DNA from 2 places in the Anoxybacillus sp. TBDG-1 genome. Region 2 is predicted to be linked to the other one. Evidence: riboswitches for the same ligand, from Rfam matches in the RefSeq annotation. Region 2 holds a riboswitch; the other holds the start of a gene.
The links. Region 2 has a riboswitch for thiamine pyrophosphate ahead of thiM (hydroxyethylthiazole kinase). Riboswitches for the same ligand answer to the same signal wherever they lie in the genome.
Positions count from the first base shown of each region.

Region 1: another riboswitch for thiamine pyrophosphate. It lies ahead of thiC (phosphomethylpyrimidine synthase ThiC); the one in region 2 lies ahead of thiM (hydroxyethylthiazole kinase).

Region 1 covers NZ_JBTZSY010000014.1:45,863-53,552, forward strand. Annotated here, with positions in the region: gene ACYQY7_RS06175 (PH domain-containing protein) at 1-810, opposite strand, end outside; gene ACYQY7_RS06180 (PH domain-containing protein) at 800-1,252, opposite strand; TPP riboswitch at 1,342-1,456, shown strand; gene thiC (phosphomethylpyrimidine synthase ThiC) at 1,565-3,193, shown strand; gene adh (aldehyde dehydrogenase) at 3,356-4,876, shown strand; gene ACYQY7_RS06195 (DUF779 domain-containing protein) at 4,922-5,266, shown strand; gene ACYQY7_RS06200 (TlpA family protein disulfide reductase) at 5,551-6,558, opposite strand; gene ACYQY7_RS06205 (gamma-glutamylcyclotransferase family protein) at 6,688-7,080, opposite strand; gene ACYQY7_RS06210 (gamma-glutamylcyclotransferase family protein) at 7,092-7,553, opposite strand; gene ACYQY7_RS06215 (GNAT family N-acetyltransferase) at 7,624-7,690, opposite strand, start outside.
Region 2 covers NZ_JBTZSY010000002.1:55,146-62,835, forward strand. Annotated here, with positions in the region: gene ACYQY7_RS01195 (ATP-binding protein) at 1-163, shown strand, start outside; gene ACYQY7_RS01200 (STAS domain-containing protein) at 160-453, shown strand; gene ACYQY7_RS01205 (SpoIIE family protein phosphatase) at 507-1,643, opposite strand; gene ACYQY7_RS01210 (enoyl-CoA hydratase) at 1,739-2,500, opposite strand; gene thiE (thiamine phosphate synthase) at 2,587-3,240, opposite strand; gene thiM (hydroxyethylthiazole kinase) at 3,242-4,036, opposite strand; TPP riboswitch at 4,094-4,209, opposite strand; gene hcp (hydroxylamine reductase) at 4,373-5,662, shown strand; gene ACYQY7_RS01230 (thermonuclease family protein) at 5,692-6,219, opposite strand; gene ACYQY7_RS01235 (histidine phosphatase family protein) at 6,216-6,842, opposite strand; gene ACYQY7_RS01240 (ABC transporter ATP-binding protein) at 6,893-7,594, opposite strand; gene ACYQY7_RS01245 (ABC transporter permease) at 7,587-7,690, opposite strand, start outside.

The sequences.
Region 1 (7,690 bases), on a different contig from region 2:
TTGCACACGTTCAACAGGCGTAGAAATACTCTTTTTTTGCAGCAACCCAGTTGTAATCATTAGCGTGTTTTTTTGTTTCACAACCGTAAAATTCATATAGCCCAAAAGATGACCAACGATAGACAAAATATAAGCGATAATTAGCATTGTAAACAAAAGTACAATGGTAGAAGTCGTATCATCTATTGGTAAAAACGTTTTTAGCCGTTCAAACGGAATAAAATTATCAAATTCAGAAAGAAATGCACCGATCGCCGCAATAACACCAAAAGCGCCGCCGCTTGTTACAGCTAAAAAAAGCACGTCGCCAAAACGAAGTGTAAATACAACATCTGTCTCATGCTTTATGAGCAAGTTCCCTTCGTTTAATTTGCGTATTGCACGCTCGATTTGATTGGCTTCTTCTATTGAAACGGCTGGCAACACGACTTCCGGTTCATCAATTTGCCTTCCAGCTGTTTCAATATGTACTTGCACAACACCTACAAGCCGCTGTAACACCCCTGACGAATGTGAAATACCTTGAATACGCTCAAACGGAATATACCGTTTCTTTTTTACAAATATCCCTTGTTCAATATACATGTCATTTTCTTCTAAACGATATGTAAATCGCTTCCATGACATATATCCAGCAAACATAGCGTATAAAAGAAATAAAAACAACGGCGACCAATCAGCAAAAGGATTACCTGTTTTCTCTTTTATCGCAATCAGTAAGGCAAGGGCAAGAAAAGGTCCTTGTTTCAACCGCTTCATCGTGTAAATGACAATCGCAATCGGATGTAACCGTTTCGTCTCATGCGTCATAGTCATCTTCCTTTACTAAAGAAGAAATGTAATCACGCAGCGTTTCTGCCTCTTGTTCATCAAGAAATGGAATTTCATGCGCTGTTGCCGCTGTATAAATGTAAATGGAAGCAAGTTTATATTTTCTAGCTAACGGACCTTGCTTTGCATCGACATGTTGAACGCGATGGATGGGAATAAGGGTACGCTTTCGAATCCATACTCCGTGCTCGAGTTCAATTTCTCGATCGCGAATCATATATCGCCAGCGTTCCCATTTCCATCGTGGAACGAAAAAAACGAATAAAATAGCGTCTACAATCCATAAAAAAACTAACACCCAAACAATCCATGTTGGAACGAAAAAACTAGTAATCACGTACAAAAGCAAAAAAATAATTAAACGAATGGCTTCATATATCCGCCATACAGACACAGCCCGTTCAGAAAGTTTGTTTTTCATCTTTCACATCCTCTTTTCTAACAGGTTTATCATATATAACTTTACAACATTTTTATCATATGTTAAATTATTTTTAAAGTTCATAATTTTTCATCTACTAGGGGTGTCCAATAGCTTGGACTGAGAGAAGAACGCGCAAAAGTTCTTTGACCCTTTGAACCTGATCTGGGTGATGCCAGCGTAGGGAAGTAGATGGTGCGAGTGTTTTTTGCTTGTACTATTTGCGGACAAAATCAGGTTCTCGTTACAGAACCTGATTTTTTTACGTATTGGCATTGCTCCAACTAAAAAATGAAAAAGGAGCGAGTGAAAATGAATGACTTATTTTCTAACATGCAATTTCCTTCAAGTAAAAAAGTATATGTGAGAGGGACACGCGAAGACATTCTTGTTCCGATGCGTGAAATTCAACTCACACGAACGAAAACAGAGACAAACATATCGGATAATGAACCAATTCGAGTATATGATACAAGCGGGCCATATACTGATCCACAGTTTGAACCGAACATTCATCAAGGACTGCCAAAATTAAGAGAAAAATGGATAGAAGAACGCGGCGATGTAGAACAATACAAAACTCAGCCATTTAACACAAACCTACCTTTCCAATGCAGAAGATTCCGCGCAAAGAAAGGAAAAACTGTTACACAAATGCACTATGCAAAACGAGGGATTATTACACCAGAAATGGAGTTTGTTGCAATACGTGAACAAATGAATCCAGAATTTATTCGACAAGAAGTTGCGGCAGGTAGAGCAATCATTCCAGCTAATATTAATCATCCGGAAAGTGAACCGATGATTATCGGAAGTCAGTTTCATGTAAAAATTAATGCAAATATTGGAAATTCATCTGTTACATCTTCAATGGATGAAGAAGTTGAAAAAATGCTCTGGGCAATTCGCTGGGGAGCAGATACAGTCATGGATTTATCAACCGGAAAATTTATACATGAAACTAGAGAATATATCATTCGAAACTCTCCTGTTCCAGTTGGTACTGTACCGATTTATCAAGCATTAGAAAAAGTGAACGGTATTGTTGAAAATTTATCATGGGACATTTATCGTGAAACATTAATCGAGCAAGCGGAACAAGGTGTGGATTATTTCACCATTCATGCAGGTGTGCTACTTCGCTATATTCCATTGACGATCAATCGAACAACAGGCATCGTCTCGCGTGGCGGTTCAATAATGGCACAATGGTGTTTAGCACATCATGAAGAAAACTTTTTATACACTCATTTTGAAGAGATTTGTGAAATTGTAAAAACTTACGATGTTGCTATTTCACTTGGCGATGGGTTACGTCCAGGTTCTATTGCGGATGCAAACGATGAAGCTCAATTTGCCGAATTGCAAACACTTGGAGAATTAACAAAAATCGCTTGGACACACGATGTTCAAGTTATGATTGAGGGACCCGGACATGTTCCAATGCATAAAATTAAAGAAAATGTCGATAAACAAATTGAAATTTGTCACGGGGCACCTTTTTATACATTAGGTCCTATAACTACCGACATTGCACCAGGCTACGATCATATTACTTCTGCCATCGGTGCAGCGCTTATCGGTTGGCATGGTACAGCTATGCTTTGCTATGTCACTCCGAAAGAACATCTTGGTTTACCGAATAAAGAAGATGTGCGCCAAGGTGTCATCGCCTATAAAATTGCCGCTCATGCAGCTGATTTGGCCAAAGGACATCCTAATGCACAACAACGAGACGACGCCTTGTCAAAAGCAAGATTTGAGTTTCGGTGGTACGATCAATTTAACTTGTCTTTAGATCCTGAACGTGCACGTGAGTATCACGATGAAACATTACCAGCTGAAGGAGCAAAACTTGCCCACTTTTGTTCAATGTGCGGTCCTAAATTTTGTTCAATGAATATCTCGCATCAACTACAAAAAACGTTTCGAAGAGGCTAGTTTATTTGTTACAAGGGGCTGATCCAAAAAGCCCCTTTTTAAATAAAACAAAAATATGAGACATTTTTTATTTATCATATTTCACAAAATGGACACATATCATTTGTATCAGACTTGGTCATCCATTGTTTTTTGAAAACGGATACAAAAGGAGGAATTCAAATGATTTACGCTCAGCCTGGACAACCTGGCTCACTCATTACATTTAAAAAAAGATACGAAAATTTCATCGGAGGAGAATGGGTACCTCCAATTGATGGGGAATATTTCGAGAACATTTCGCCAGTCACTGGACAAGTATATTGCGAAGTCCCTCGTTCAAAAGCTGCCGATATTGAATTGGCACTCGATGCAGCTCATGCAGCGAAAGAAGCATGGGGGCGTACATCTGTTGCCGAGCGGGCACGCCTGTTAAACAAAATCGCAGACCGAATGGAAGAAAACTTAGACATGCTTGCTGTGGCGGAAACGTGGGAAAACGGAAAGCCCATTCGTGAAACACGTGCAGCTGACATTCCTTTAGCCATTGATCATTTCCGGTATTTTGCTGGTTGCATTCGCGCTGAGGAAGGCACATTAGCGGAGCTTGACAACGATACCGTTGCTTATCATTTTAAAGAGCCGCTCGGCGTTGTCGGACAAATTATTCCGTGGAATTTCCCAATTTTAATGGCAGCTTGGAAACTTGCACCTGCTTTAGCTGCTGGCAACTGCGTTGTACTAAAGCCAGCCGAACAAACACCAACATCAATTCTCGTGCTGATCGAGCTCATCCAAGACTTACTACCAAAAGGAGTTGTCAACGTCGTCAACGGATTTGGTCTTGAAGCTGGCAAACCGCTCGCTTCTAACCCGCGCAGCGCAAAAATTGCCTTTACCGGCGAAACGACGACAGGACGTCTCATTATGCAATATGCATCTCAAAATTTAATTCCGGTCACACTTGAACTCGGCGGAAAATCACCAAACATTTTCTTCGCGGACGTCGCTGCGAAAGATGACGAATTTTTTGATAAAGCGCTTGAAGGATTTACGATGTTCGCTTTAAATCAAGGAGAAGTTTGTACATGCCCTTCACGTGCATTAATCGAAGAATCCATTTACGACGTATTTATGGAACGGGCATTAGAGCGAGTCAAACAAATTAAACAAGGTAATCCGCTCGATACGAGCACAATGATTGGCGCCCAAGCTTCATCCGAACAGCTAGAGAAAATTTTGTCATACATTGACATCGGCAAACGAGAAGGCGCTGAACTTCTCATCGGTGGCGAACGCAATATGTTAGAAGGAGATTTACAAGGCGGCTATTATGTGAAACCGACTGTCTTCAAGGGACATAATCGGATGCGCATTTTCCAAGAGGAAATTTTCGGTCCAGTAGTGTCTGTCACAACATTTAAAGATCAAGAAGAAGCGTTGTCCATCGCAAACGATACATTATACGGACTAGGTGCTGGTGTATGGACGCGCGATATGAATACAGCCTATCGCTTTGGTCGGGGCATTCAAGCTGGACGCGTGTGGACAAATTGTTATCACGCATATCCTGCGCATGCAGCGTTTGGCGGATATAAAATGTCAGGAATCGGTCGCGAAACGCACAAAATGATGCTCGATCACTACCAACAAACGAAAAACTTGCTTGTTAGCTATTCGCCGAAAAAACTTGGATTTTTCTAATCGTTCAGGCAGCGTCTCAAAAGCGCTGCCTTTTTTGAAAGGATGATGCACATGCAACCGAAAGTGATCGCGACCAATGCTGCACTGCAACTTATTGAACAATTAAAAGCAAAGTACGGTCCGCTTATGTTTCATCAATCGGGCGGCTGTTGCGATGGAAGTTCACCAATGTGCTATCCACAAGGGGAGTTTATCATCGGACAGTCGGACGTGTTGCTTGGGGAAATCGGAGGATGCCCATTTTATATACACGCTGCTCAATACGAATATTGGAAACATACACAACTCATTATTGATGTTGTACCTGGTCGCGGCGGTATGTTTTCTCTTGAAGGATCCGAAGGGGTGCGTTTTTTAACAAGATCAAAAATGTTTGATTCAATCGAGTAGGAGGAGGTGATTAACCTCCGTCCTCTCACACCACCGTACGTACGGTTCCGTATACGGCGGTTGAATCAAGATCAATAACGCAAGAATTCATAACGTTCTTGTAGACTTTTGAGACCTTGGTCATTCCAATAGGAGTTTCCAAGGGTTCTGTGTAAGATGGGGCTATTTGAAATACGCCAGTACCCTTTTCGACTATTTCACCCTAGAGATTGCACCCATGCCGAGCGCACCAAATGAGCGAACAGATATAAAAGCTGTTCGCTCAACATACGAAACGACCGAGCTCATTCCGACAAAACGGTTCGTTTCATCATATCATATGAAAGGGGGCCCACATGTTTATGGAGAATGACTCCGTGTTCATCAATAATGTACGAAGTCGGAATGGTGATGACTTCATATGTTTTACTAACCGTTCCTTGCTCATCAAACATAATATCGAATGACACTCCTTTTTCGTTAATAAACGTCTCAACGGCTTGATGATTTTTTTCTTTATTCGTCAAGTTGACAGCTACAATGGCGACATGTTGTCCATGCTGTTCATAAAATCGTTGCATCTCTGGCATTTCTGCGCGGCACGGAGGACACCACGACGCCCAAAAATTTAAAATCACTTTCTTCCCCCGAAATTGAGACAACTGTACTTTTTCTCCTTTTAATGTCATTAATTCAAAATCCGGAGCCATTTCTCCAACATCAATTCCAACGTTTGTACTCGATTGCTCTGACGTGCCTTCATTTGTCGTATCCGATATTGGTGCGAATATAAAGATAAAGGCAAAAATATGGAACAAAACAAGCAATTGTCCGAACTTTTGCGTCGTTTTTGTACGGGAAGAGACAACGAAAAAAATAAGAGCTACGATAGCTTGTAGCCAAATGAAGTGCTGTTCCGAAAATTCACTTCCTTTCACCATACTGAATACGACCCAGTACCCGAAATATATAGGAGTAGCTGAACGAATATAAACATCGAACGAAATGTGTTGTTTTTTCAGTTGCCAATATGTATACACGACAATAAATATTGCTGCTAAAACAAGGCCAACAACGCCACCGTTGAAATAAACGAGCGTTAACGGATTTTGTAACACCACGTTCGGATGCACAATACCGTAACTCAATTTCCATATGACCAAACCATATATGAAACTGTTGAAAATAACATCCATCACATCTCGTTTCGCTTTTAAAACGAACAAACCGTAATAAAAAAACACGTACGTCATAAGCAAATTGACGATAAGTAATACATTTTCTCCTTGAATGACAACCGCTCCAAGCTGCACCGTATTTCCCTCTCTTCATTTCCATTTTTTCAGTGAACGCATCCATCTCCTCTATTATATTCACATATGTAACAATAGAAAAACGTGAAGTGCGTCAAAAACTTGCAAACTTCACGCTTCTCTTGTCTCTTATGTTTTTCGCGACTGCCTATACGCCCTCCACGACGTGCCGATTCGCGGCAAATGTTTCGCTCGCTCGCTTGGGTATACATACACAAATCCGACCGTCTTTCCGTTTACATCTGTCACGAATACTCGTTCATAATCGTTGTGCTTTCCTTCTCCGTAATATCCTTCAAGCCGATCCATTGCCCTTAGTCCTTTTTCGCTCACCGTCAGCCATTCCCCGTCCACAGGAGGAGCAGACGGATCAAGCACTAAAGCCGGATACAAATCATGAACGCTATGAAGCCAACCACATACAGCACCTTTCTCGATATGTGCAACATACGGGGCAACAACATGATGATTCGGCTCCCCTTGCAGCAACGTCCCGTATACGAACACTTGAAACGATTTCATCTTCGCTCACCTTACTCGGTTGTTTTTTCTTTTCCCCAAAGTGAAAAAATATGTGCTTGCAACTGTTGCTGGTATGGCTCAGACAATCGTTTCGCCCCTTCTAGCAAAATGTTCGCATACTCACGAGACGGCGGAATTTCAGCTGTTTTTTTGTGAACGACTTCATACGTACTAGCTATTCGCATCGTTTTCGCTTGTTCATCCCACACTTCAATTTCACAACGCCGATAAAAATTCGGATGGCCTTCTCGTCTGTCTAACTGTTTAAAGTCCGGCACTTCAAACAAAATTCCTTCCACTTTTTCCCCCGGAGCATATACGATATCAGCGACCCCACCTTGTCTCGTACGCGAATATACCGAAAATGCGAGGCGATAATTGAAAACAATCCCCGTTCCAACGTACTCAAAACTTGTCGTTCTTTCTAAGTCCGAAAACGACATGCAACTACCGTACGCAAAATATAATGGCATATGCATCCGCACCTTTCATTTTGTTTATATGTGTCAACATATACGCAAAACCGCAAACAAAAACCATATGTCACCCATACATCGTCCACATGCCGATATCGGAAAAACCAAGTCGTTTATAAATACGTCCTGCACTC
Region 2 (7,690 bases):
CTTTCAATGGGAGGAGAAACTCAACGCTCCTCCTCCTGATTTAACTCATCAAGGAGGACGCGGACTTTTTCTCGTTCAACAGCTTGCTTCCCATTTTTCATTTGACGAAAAAGGAAAACGCGCCGTTGTTATTGTCGCACGAAATAAAGGGGGAGAAATATGATCGACGTTGTTACATATGATGATAAAATCGTTGTCTCTTTTCAGCAAGATATTAACTTTGAAACATCACGCATCATGGAAGAAACAATTCAATCACAGCCGTGGGAAACATCTCATTTACAAATCGATTTATCTGCTGTTCGATTTATTGATAGCTCAGGCGTTCGTTTGCTGATTAGCTGGTTGTATCCATTGAAAGATCGAATGCGTATTGAAATGACAGGCGTTTCAGCACCTATTAAGCATATATTATCGATCTGTCAACTTGATCAATTTGTAGACATCAAATAAGTAGGTGCCCTGCTACTTTCAGGGCACCCGTTTTTTTAAAAGATAGATGAGCCTTATTTTACATGAATAGAGACGAATGTAACATCGTCATTTCCTTTATCATATTGTGCTTTTTCATTTATTTTTGTTACCATCTCATCAAACGTATGAGCCGTTTGCATCATATCGGCAAGCTGATTTGCACATTCTTCACCTAACACGTCGATTAATCCGTCTGTGTAAATCATAAGATAAATGTCATGTTGAAACGAAACCGTCCCTTTTTTATATGGAGCATTTGGTACAATGCCAATTGGAATGCCCCCCTCTTTAAGAAACATTGTTTTTCGATTAGTCATCAATATGGCTGGAGGATGGCCTGCGTTTACATATTCAATGACTTTCCTTTTTACATCAATTGTTCCGTAAAAAGCAGTAAAGTAATGTTTCGTTTCCTTTCCAAACAATTGAAAAGCATGTCGATTTAATTCATGCACAACAAGAAGCGGGTCTGTCACTTTCGTCATTAAGCCGTGTAATAAAGAACGAATCGACATCGCGACAAGTGCAGATGCAACGCCGTGCCCCATGACATCAATCACAATAAAAGCATACATATGCGGACAAACTTGTTGCCAAAAATATAAATCACCAGATAGTTGTGAAGAAGGAATATACGTCCCGACAAAATGAATATGTTCATTATTCAGCGGTTCAGGAAGTAAACCTTCTTGAACGAGTCGAGCTAAGTGTAAGTCTTCATTCATCTTTTTTTGCATCGTCCACATATGCCGATAACTTTCCATATATGCTTCGTTCGTTCGCTTCAGTTGATCCATCGTTTCTTTTTGGCGATATGCCAATTGAACACGCGAAACGAGTTCGACCATGGTGAACGGCTTACGAATGTAATCAAACGCCCCCGCTGCAAATGCCTCTTCTAATTTTTGTTCATCATCGTAACCGGTAACCATTAATACAGGAACGTGCTGCAATTGCTCATGTTGCTTCAATCGACGACACCATTCAATACCGTCTGTTTTTGGCATACAAATATCCATTAAAATGACATCGACATGTTGAGATAAAATATATGCATACGCCTCGTCCGCATCTTCAAACGGATGAATGGAAATGCCTTTAATATGTTCGAGCATCGCCTCCATCATTTCTAATGTCGGCGCGTAATCGTCAATAATCACTACTTTCATCTTCAGCCGCCCTTTTCGTCATATTTTCTATATCTCATTTATACACGTCACAGTCTCAAACAGGCTAGGGCAAAGATGAAAGTTTTTCAAATTTTTTATTTTCCGCTAAAATGCGGGCGACGCTTCTCTAAAAAGGCACGAATACCTTCTTCGTGATCTTTTGTTTTACGCATTTCCGCTTGATACGCCGTCTCCATTTGCAACGTGTTCAATAACTGTTCTTCACTTAAATAAGCATACAACTGCTTTGTTGCAATCATCGCACGAATCGGCTTTGCTAGCCACTCCGTTACTTTTTGTTGAATCGTTTGCTCATCACCGATTTCATCAATAAGTCCCACTTCATATGCCTCTTGTGCACCCATTACTTTTCCTTCCCATATGATTTGCTTCGATTTGATATCACCAATTTTTCGTTTTAAAAAGAAATGCCCCCCACCATCTGGAACTAAGCCAATACCGATAAAATTCATTGCAACGCGCGCTTGTTCGTTTGCGATCACATAGTCACAAGCAAGCGCTAAACTAAATCCTAACCCTGCAGCTGCACCGTGCACGTAACTGATCGTTAGTTTCGGCAATTGATGTAACATTATTGCAATTTGTTTAATCGTTTCCATCACTTCTATGAATGAATGTTCATTCGTTGACTGCAACATCGTTTTAATGTCTCCCCCTGCACTAAATCCTTTTCCACGCCCACGAATGACGACAATATCCGCCTCGCTTTTTTCCACTTCTTTTAACGCTTGTAACAGCTCCGCTAACATTTTCTCGTTTAAAGCGTTCAGCGCATCTGGACGATTCAACTCAATTGTTGCAACTCGATCTTCATATGACAATACGATATGTTCCATCTTTCCCATCTCCTTCTTTCGTATGTTCGCTGTTTTTTTCGACATATGTGGGTAAAATCCTGCACAAAAAATAGAAAAAGACGACACTATCTGTCGCCTTTTCGTTTTGCACACATAACAATCTCATACAGTCTTTTTGTTTGTTCACGAATTTGTTCGGCACGACAAATGGCGGAAATGACGGCAATTCCGTCTGCCCCCGCTTCAATCACTTGTTTTGCTGTTTGGTGTGTAATTCCTCCAATCGCAACGAGTGGAATATGTTTTTCGTGCGCACGAATATGTTCAATCATCGTCAGTCCACATGCTTGTTTGGCATCTTCTTTTGAAACAGTTGGGAAAATGGGACCTAATCCAACATAATCGGCGTGAGCAGCAAGCGCTTTTTTTACTTCAGTCAAGTTGTGAACAGATACCCCTAAATATTTATTCCCTATGCGATTGCGAACGCGTTCAGCTGCTTCGTCCTCTTGTCCGACATGAATACCGTCTGCCTGTAAGGCAAGTGCTAAATCAACATCATCATTTACAATAAAAGGAATGTTGTGAGCACGGCATCGCTCAAGCAACTTCTCGGCTAAACGATATTTTTCAACTCCTGTCAGTGCCCCTTTTCCTTTTTCACGAAACTGAAACATCGTAATGCCGCCTTCGATCGCTTCATCCAGCACAGCAAGCGGATCTTTCGTACAATCGACGCTTCCCATCACAAAGTATAAAGATAGTTTTTGTTTCATCATTTTATTCCCCTCGAATGTGTGCGTATTCATTCACTTCTTCTGCGCTCGTTTCGTATAAAGCATTAAGAAATGCAAGCTGAAAAGAACCAGGCGCTTTGGCGTGTTTCGCTGCTTTTTCAGCCGCTACACCGTAATAAGCAAGCGCAGCGACAGATGATATGATCACATTTTCTCCTACGCCAGCAAATGCGCCTAATATTGCACTTAATAAGCAACCTGTTCCGGTTACTTTCGTCAACATCACATCACCGTTTGAGACGATCATTACTTTTTCACCATCTGTCACCACATCATCTTTCCCGGTCACAACAACTGTACAACGAAACATACGCGCTGCTTTTTTCGCTACATGCACGAGATCCCCTTGCACATCCCCTGCATCGACTCCTTTTGTGCGTGCTTGTTCTCCAGTAATGCTTGCAATTTCTGATGCATTTCCACGTAAAATCGAAATGTTCACTTCGTGTAATATACGTTTTGCTGTTTCGGTGCGATACACCGTCGCACCTGCCCCAACAGGATCGAAAATAACAGGGATGTTTGCTTCGTTTGCTGCTTTCCCGGCAACAACCATCGCTTCTACGTCTGTTTCGTTTAATGTACCGATGTTTAACACTAAAGCACGAGCTAAACGAACCATATCCGCTACTTCTTCTTTTGCATACGCCATAACAGGAGATGCACCTAGAGCAAGTAAACCATTCGCAACAAAATTGGTCACCACGACATTTGTTATATTGTGTACAAGCGGCGATTCCTCTCTCACACGTGTTAACCATTGTCCTACATTCATCATTCATTCCCCCCTTAAAAAATAAAAAACTAGTCGGACAGAATCGACTAGTTTGCATACCGAAAACATAGCCTACTTCCCTCCGCTGGTACAAACCAGATCAGGTTCAAAGGGTTGGAAAACTGATTGCGCGTTTCCCTCTCAGCCATCGCCATCCGGCACCCCTAGTAGTTTAGTTGATTCAATTTTCTTTCATTTTAATACATTCTTTCTCGTCATTCAATATGGAATATTGTCAAATGTTGTTCACATTTTTATATGAAAGTGTGATATGCATCACTTACGACGTACGTATTTTTCCCTATTGTTAAAGTGTTAATAAGAAAAGGAGGGGTTATGATGTTTTGTCACCAATGTGAACAAACACCAATAGGGGGATGTACAGTTGTCGGTGTTTGCGGCAAAGATGAAACCATTGCAAGTTTACAAGATACGATTGTGTTTGCGCTAAAAGGAATTGCAGCATATCGCACGCATGCTCATCAACTTGGATATACCGATCCATTTGTAGATACAACGACACATGAAGCGTTGTATATGACACTAACAAACTCTAACTTTAACGTGCAAGAACATATGGACATGGCGATGAAAGTCGGAAAAGCTGCTATTCGTGTCATGGAATTGCTCGACCGAGCACATACAGAGCGACTCGGCATTCCTCAACCTGTTCGCGTAACGCAAAATAAAATTGAAGGAAAATGTATTCTCGTTACAGGACATAACTTATTTGCCCTTGAACAACTACTAAAACAAACAGAAGGAAAAGGAATTAACATTTACACGCATTCTGAAATGTTGCCTGCGCACGGCTATCCACAATTAAAAAAATATAAACATTTAAAAGGGAATGTCGGAAAAGCATGGTACGACCAACGTCGTCTATTTGAAAAATTCCCTGGCGCCATTTTAGCGACAACAAACTGTGTCATGCCGATTAAAGGCTCGTATGCTGATCGCATGTTTTCATACGATGTAGCTGGATTAGAACATGTACAAAAAATCGAGAATGACGATTTCACGCCGTTAATTGAGAAAGCGTTACAACTTCCAGAAGCAAATATCGAATCAGACGAAACATTAGTTACTGGTTTCCATCACGAAACGGTCATTCAAATTGCGCCAGAAATTATTCAAGCTGTAAAGGAAGGAAAAATTGAACGCTTTTTCGTCATCGCAGGCTGTGACGCGCCTGGAAAAGGCGGCGAATATTATCGTTCATTAGCGACGTCTTTACCGAAAAACACAGTTATTTTAACGACATCTTGTGGAAAATTCCGCTTTAACGACGTAGATTATGGTGTCGTTCCTGGTACAAACATTCCGCGATATATTGATTTAGGACAATGCAACAACTCGATTTCGACAGTAAAAATTGCGATGGCGCTTGCAGAAGCGTTTGGCTGTGAAGTGAATGAACTGCCTGTCAGCATCGTCCTTTCATGGTTTGAACAAAAAGCGGTTGCCATCTTACTCGGATTGTTTAGTTTAGGCATTCAAGACATTCGAATTGGACCGAAAGCACCGCACTTTATTTCTGAAGGCGTACTACATGTACTACAAGATATGTTTGGTCTCAAACTCATCGGCGATGTGGAAGAAGATATGGAAGCGATGCTCGCACATTAAAAGGGCTGTTTCATTCAGCCCTTTTATATTCATGAAGCTTTGTCGGGCCATACGCTCATATTAAATCCTTTTTCTGTTACGTATCCATCCACACTCCAAATACGCTTTTTCGCTTTTTTTGCTTGTTCTTGCGCCTTATATAATCGCTTAGCATATTTCGTATCCGGCTCAAATACGTATGCAACACGTGCCAGCCCTTCCTGTACAATTTTTTCTTGATACAAAGTTCCATCCTCCAACCATATGTACGCAAGCAATCGACCGTAGCGATCATACGGTTGTTCTTTCGCACTTAATTCGACCGTCACTTTTTTGTGAAGAAGGACATCTTTAGCAAATTGCTTTGCTTCTTCACCATACGCCTGTTTTTCACGATACGTTTCTGGCGTGTCAATGTTTAATAGACGAACGGTTACAATCTCCCCATCTTTTTTTATTTTGATTGTATCCCCATCAACAACATATTGTACTGTCGTAACAAACGTCGTTCCTTTATTTTGCTGTACACAACCGCTAATCAAAAAGATGATTGTAAATAAAATAAGCCATTTTCTCATAAATGTGTCATCTCACTTTCAAGATGTGAAATATCTGACTCACATTCTATATTCCACTTTCCTCCTTCAAACGAAACGATGGTCACACTCGTACCGTATACACGGCTATTTTTCCATAACTGTGCGAGCGTTTGCTGTTTCCAATATACAAGAAGCGTACGAATCACCATACCGTGTGTAACGACAAGAATATGACCTTCTGAATGAGTATCGGCAATATGCTGAATGGCAGCGACAGCTCGACGTTGCACATCAAGAAACGTCTCGCCAATGATCGGCTTGTATGCATCTGGGTTATAATAAAAATGATAATGATTTTGCTCGTCTACTTGGGCAATTTCTGCAATTGTTTTTCCTTCCCAATGACCTAAGTAAATTTCACGTAGTCGTTCATCAAAATATATTGGCACATGACGTTGCCCTAACACAATTTGCGCCGTTTCTTTTGTTCGATCGCTCGGGCTACAATACAGAGCCGTAAACGGGACAGTACGTAAACGTTCCTGTAAAAGTGTCGCATGTTTTCTTCCTGTTTCAGTTAAAGATGAATCTTTCCATCCTTGCATGCGTTGTTGTGCATTCCACTCGGTTTCTGCATGGCGAATGACGTATAACTTTAACATCTCTCAATCCTCCTCGAAATGAAAAAAGCAAGCTATATTCGCTTACTTTTTCAGTATGACATATGTTGTGAAATTTGTGCAAAAAATATCGATTCTAACGACTTTCCGTCTTGACAAAGTGTAGAAACCGAATCGTATATGAGCATTTGTCCTTGATGAATAAACGCGACAGTATCTGCAATTTCTTCAACCATTGACAACATATGCGTTGAAAAAAGAATAGCTTTCCCTTTTTCTTTTTCAGAACGAATAAGCCGTTTAAATTCCCATACCCAATACGGATCTAAACCGTTTGTTGGCTCATCCAAAATAAGCAATGGGGCGTCCGCTAAAAGCGCTTGCGCAAACGCAAGCCGTTGTTGCATTCCTTTTGAATACGTCTTTACTTGTTTATGTCGATCATTTGTTAATCCGACAGCATCCAAACATTGTTTGACCCGCTCGTCTGTTGCTCCTTGCCATCGTCCGAATAAAGATAATACTTCATAACCTGTGAACAGGGGGGGGAATTGCAAATGGTCAGGCATAAACGAAAACCATTGCTTGTCGTTGTTTTGAATCGGTTGTCCGTTTACATGTATGTCCCCTTTCGTTGGGGTGAGCTGTCCGATTAACATTTTAATAATAGTGCTTTTTCCTGCGCCGTTACCACCGCATAACGCTAAACATTGTCCCTTCTGAACAGAAAAAGAAATGTTTTCGACTTTATTTTGCTCGTTATATATTTTCGTCAATTGTTTCACTTCAAGCATGTCGTTTCCCTCGTTTCAACCATACATTCACGAAAAACAATGGCACAATAACCCATATGCACGCGATCGCAAGAAATGTAAGTTGTCCACTTGCAC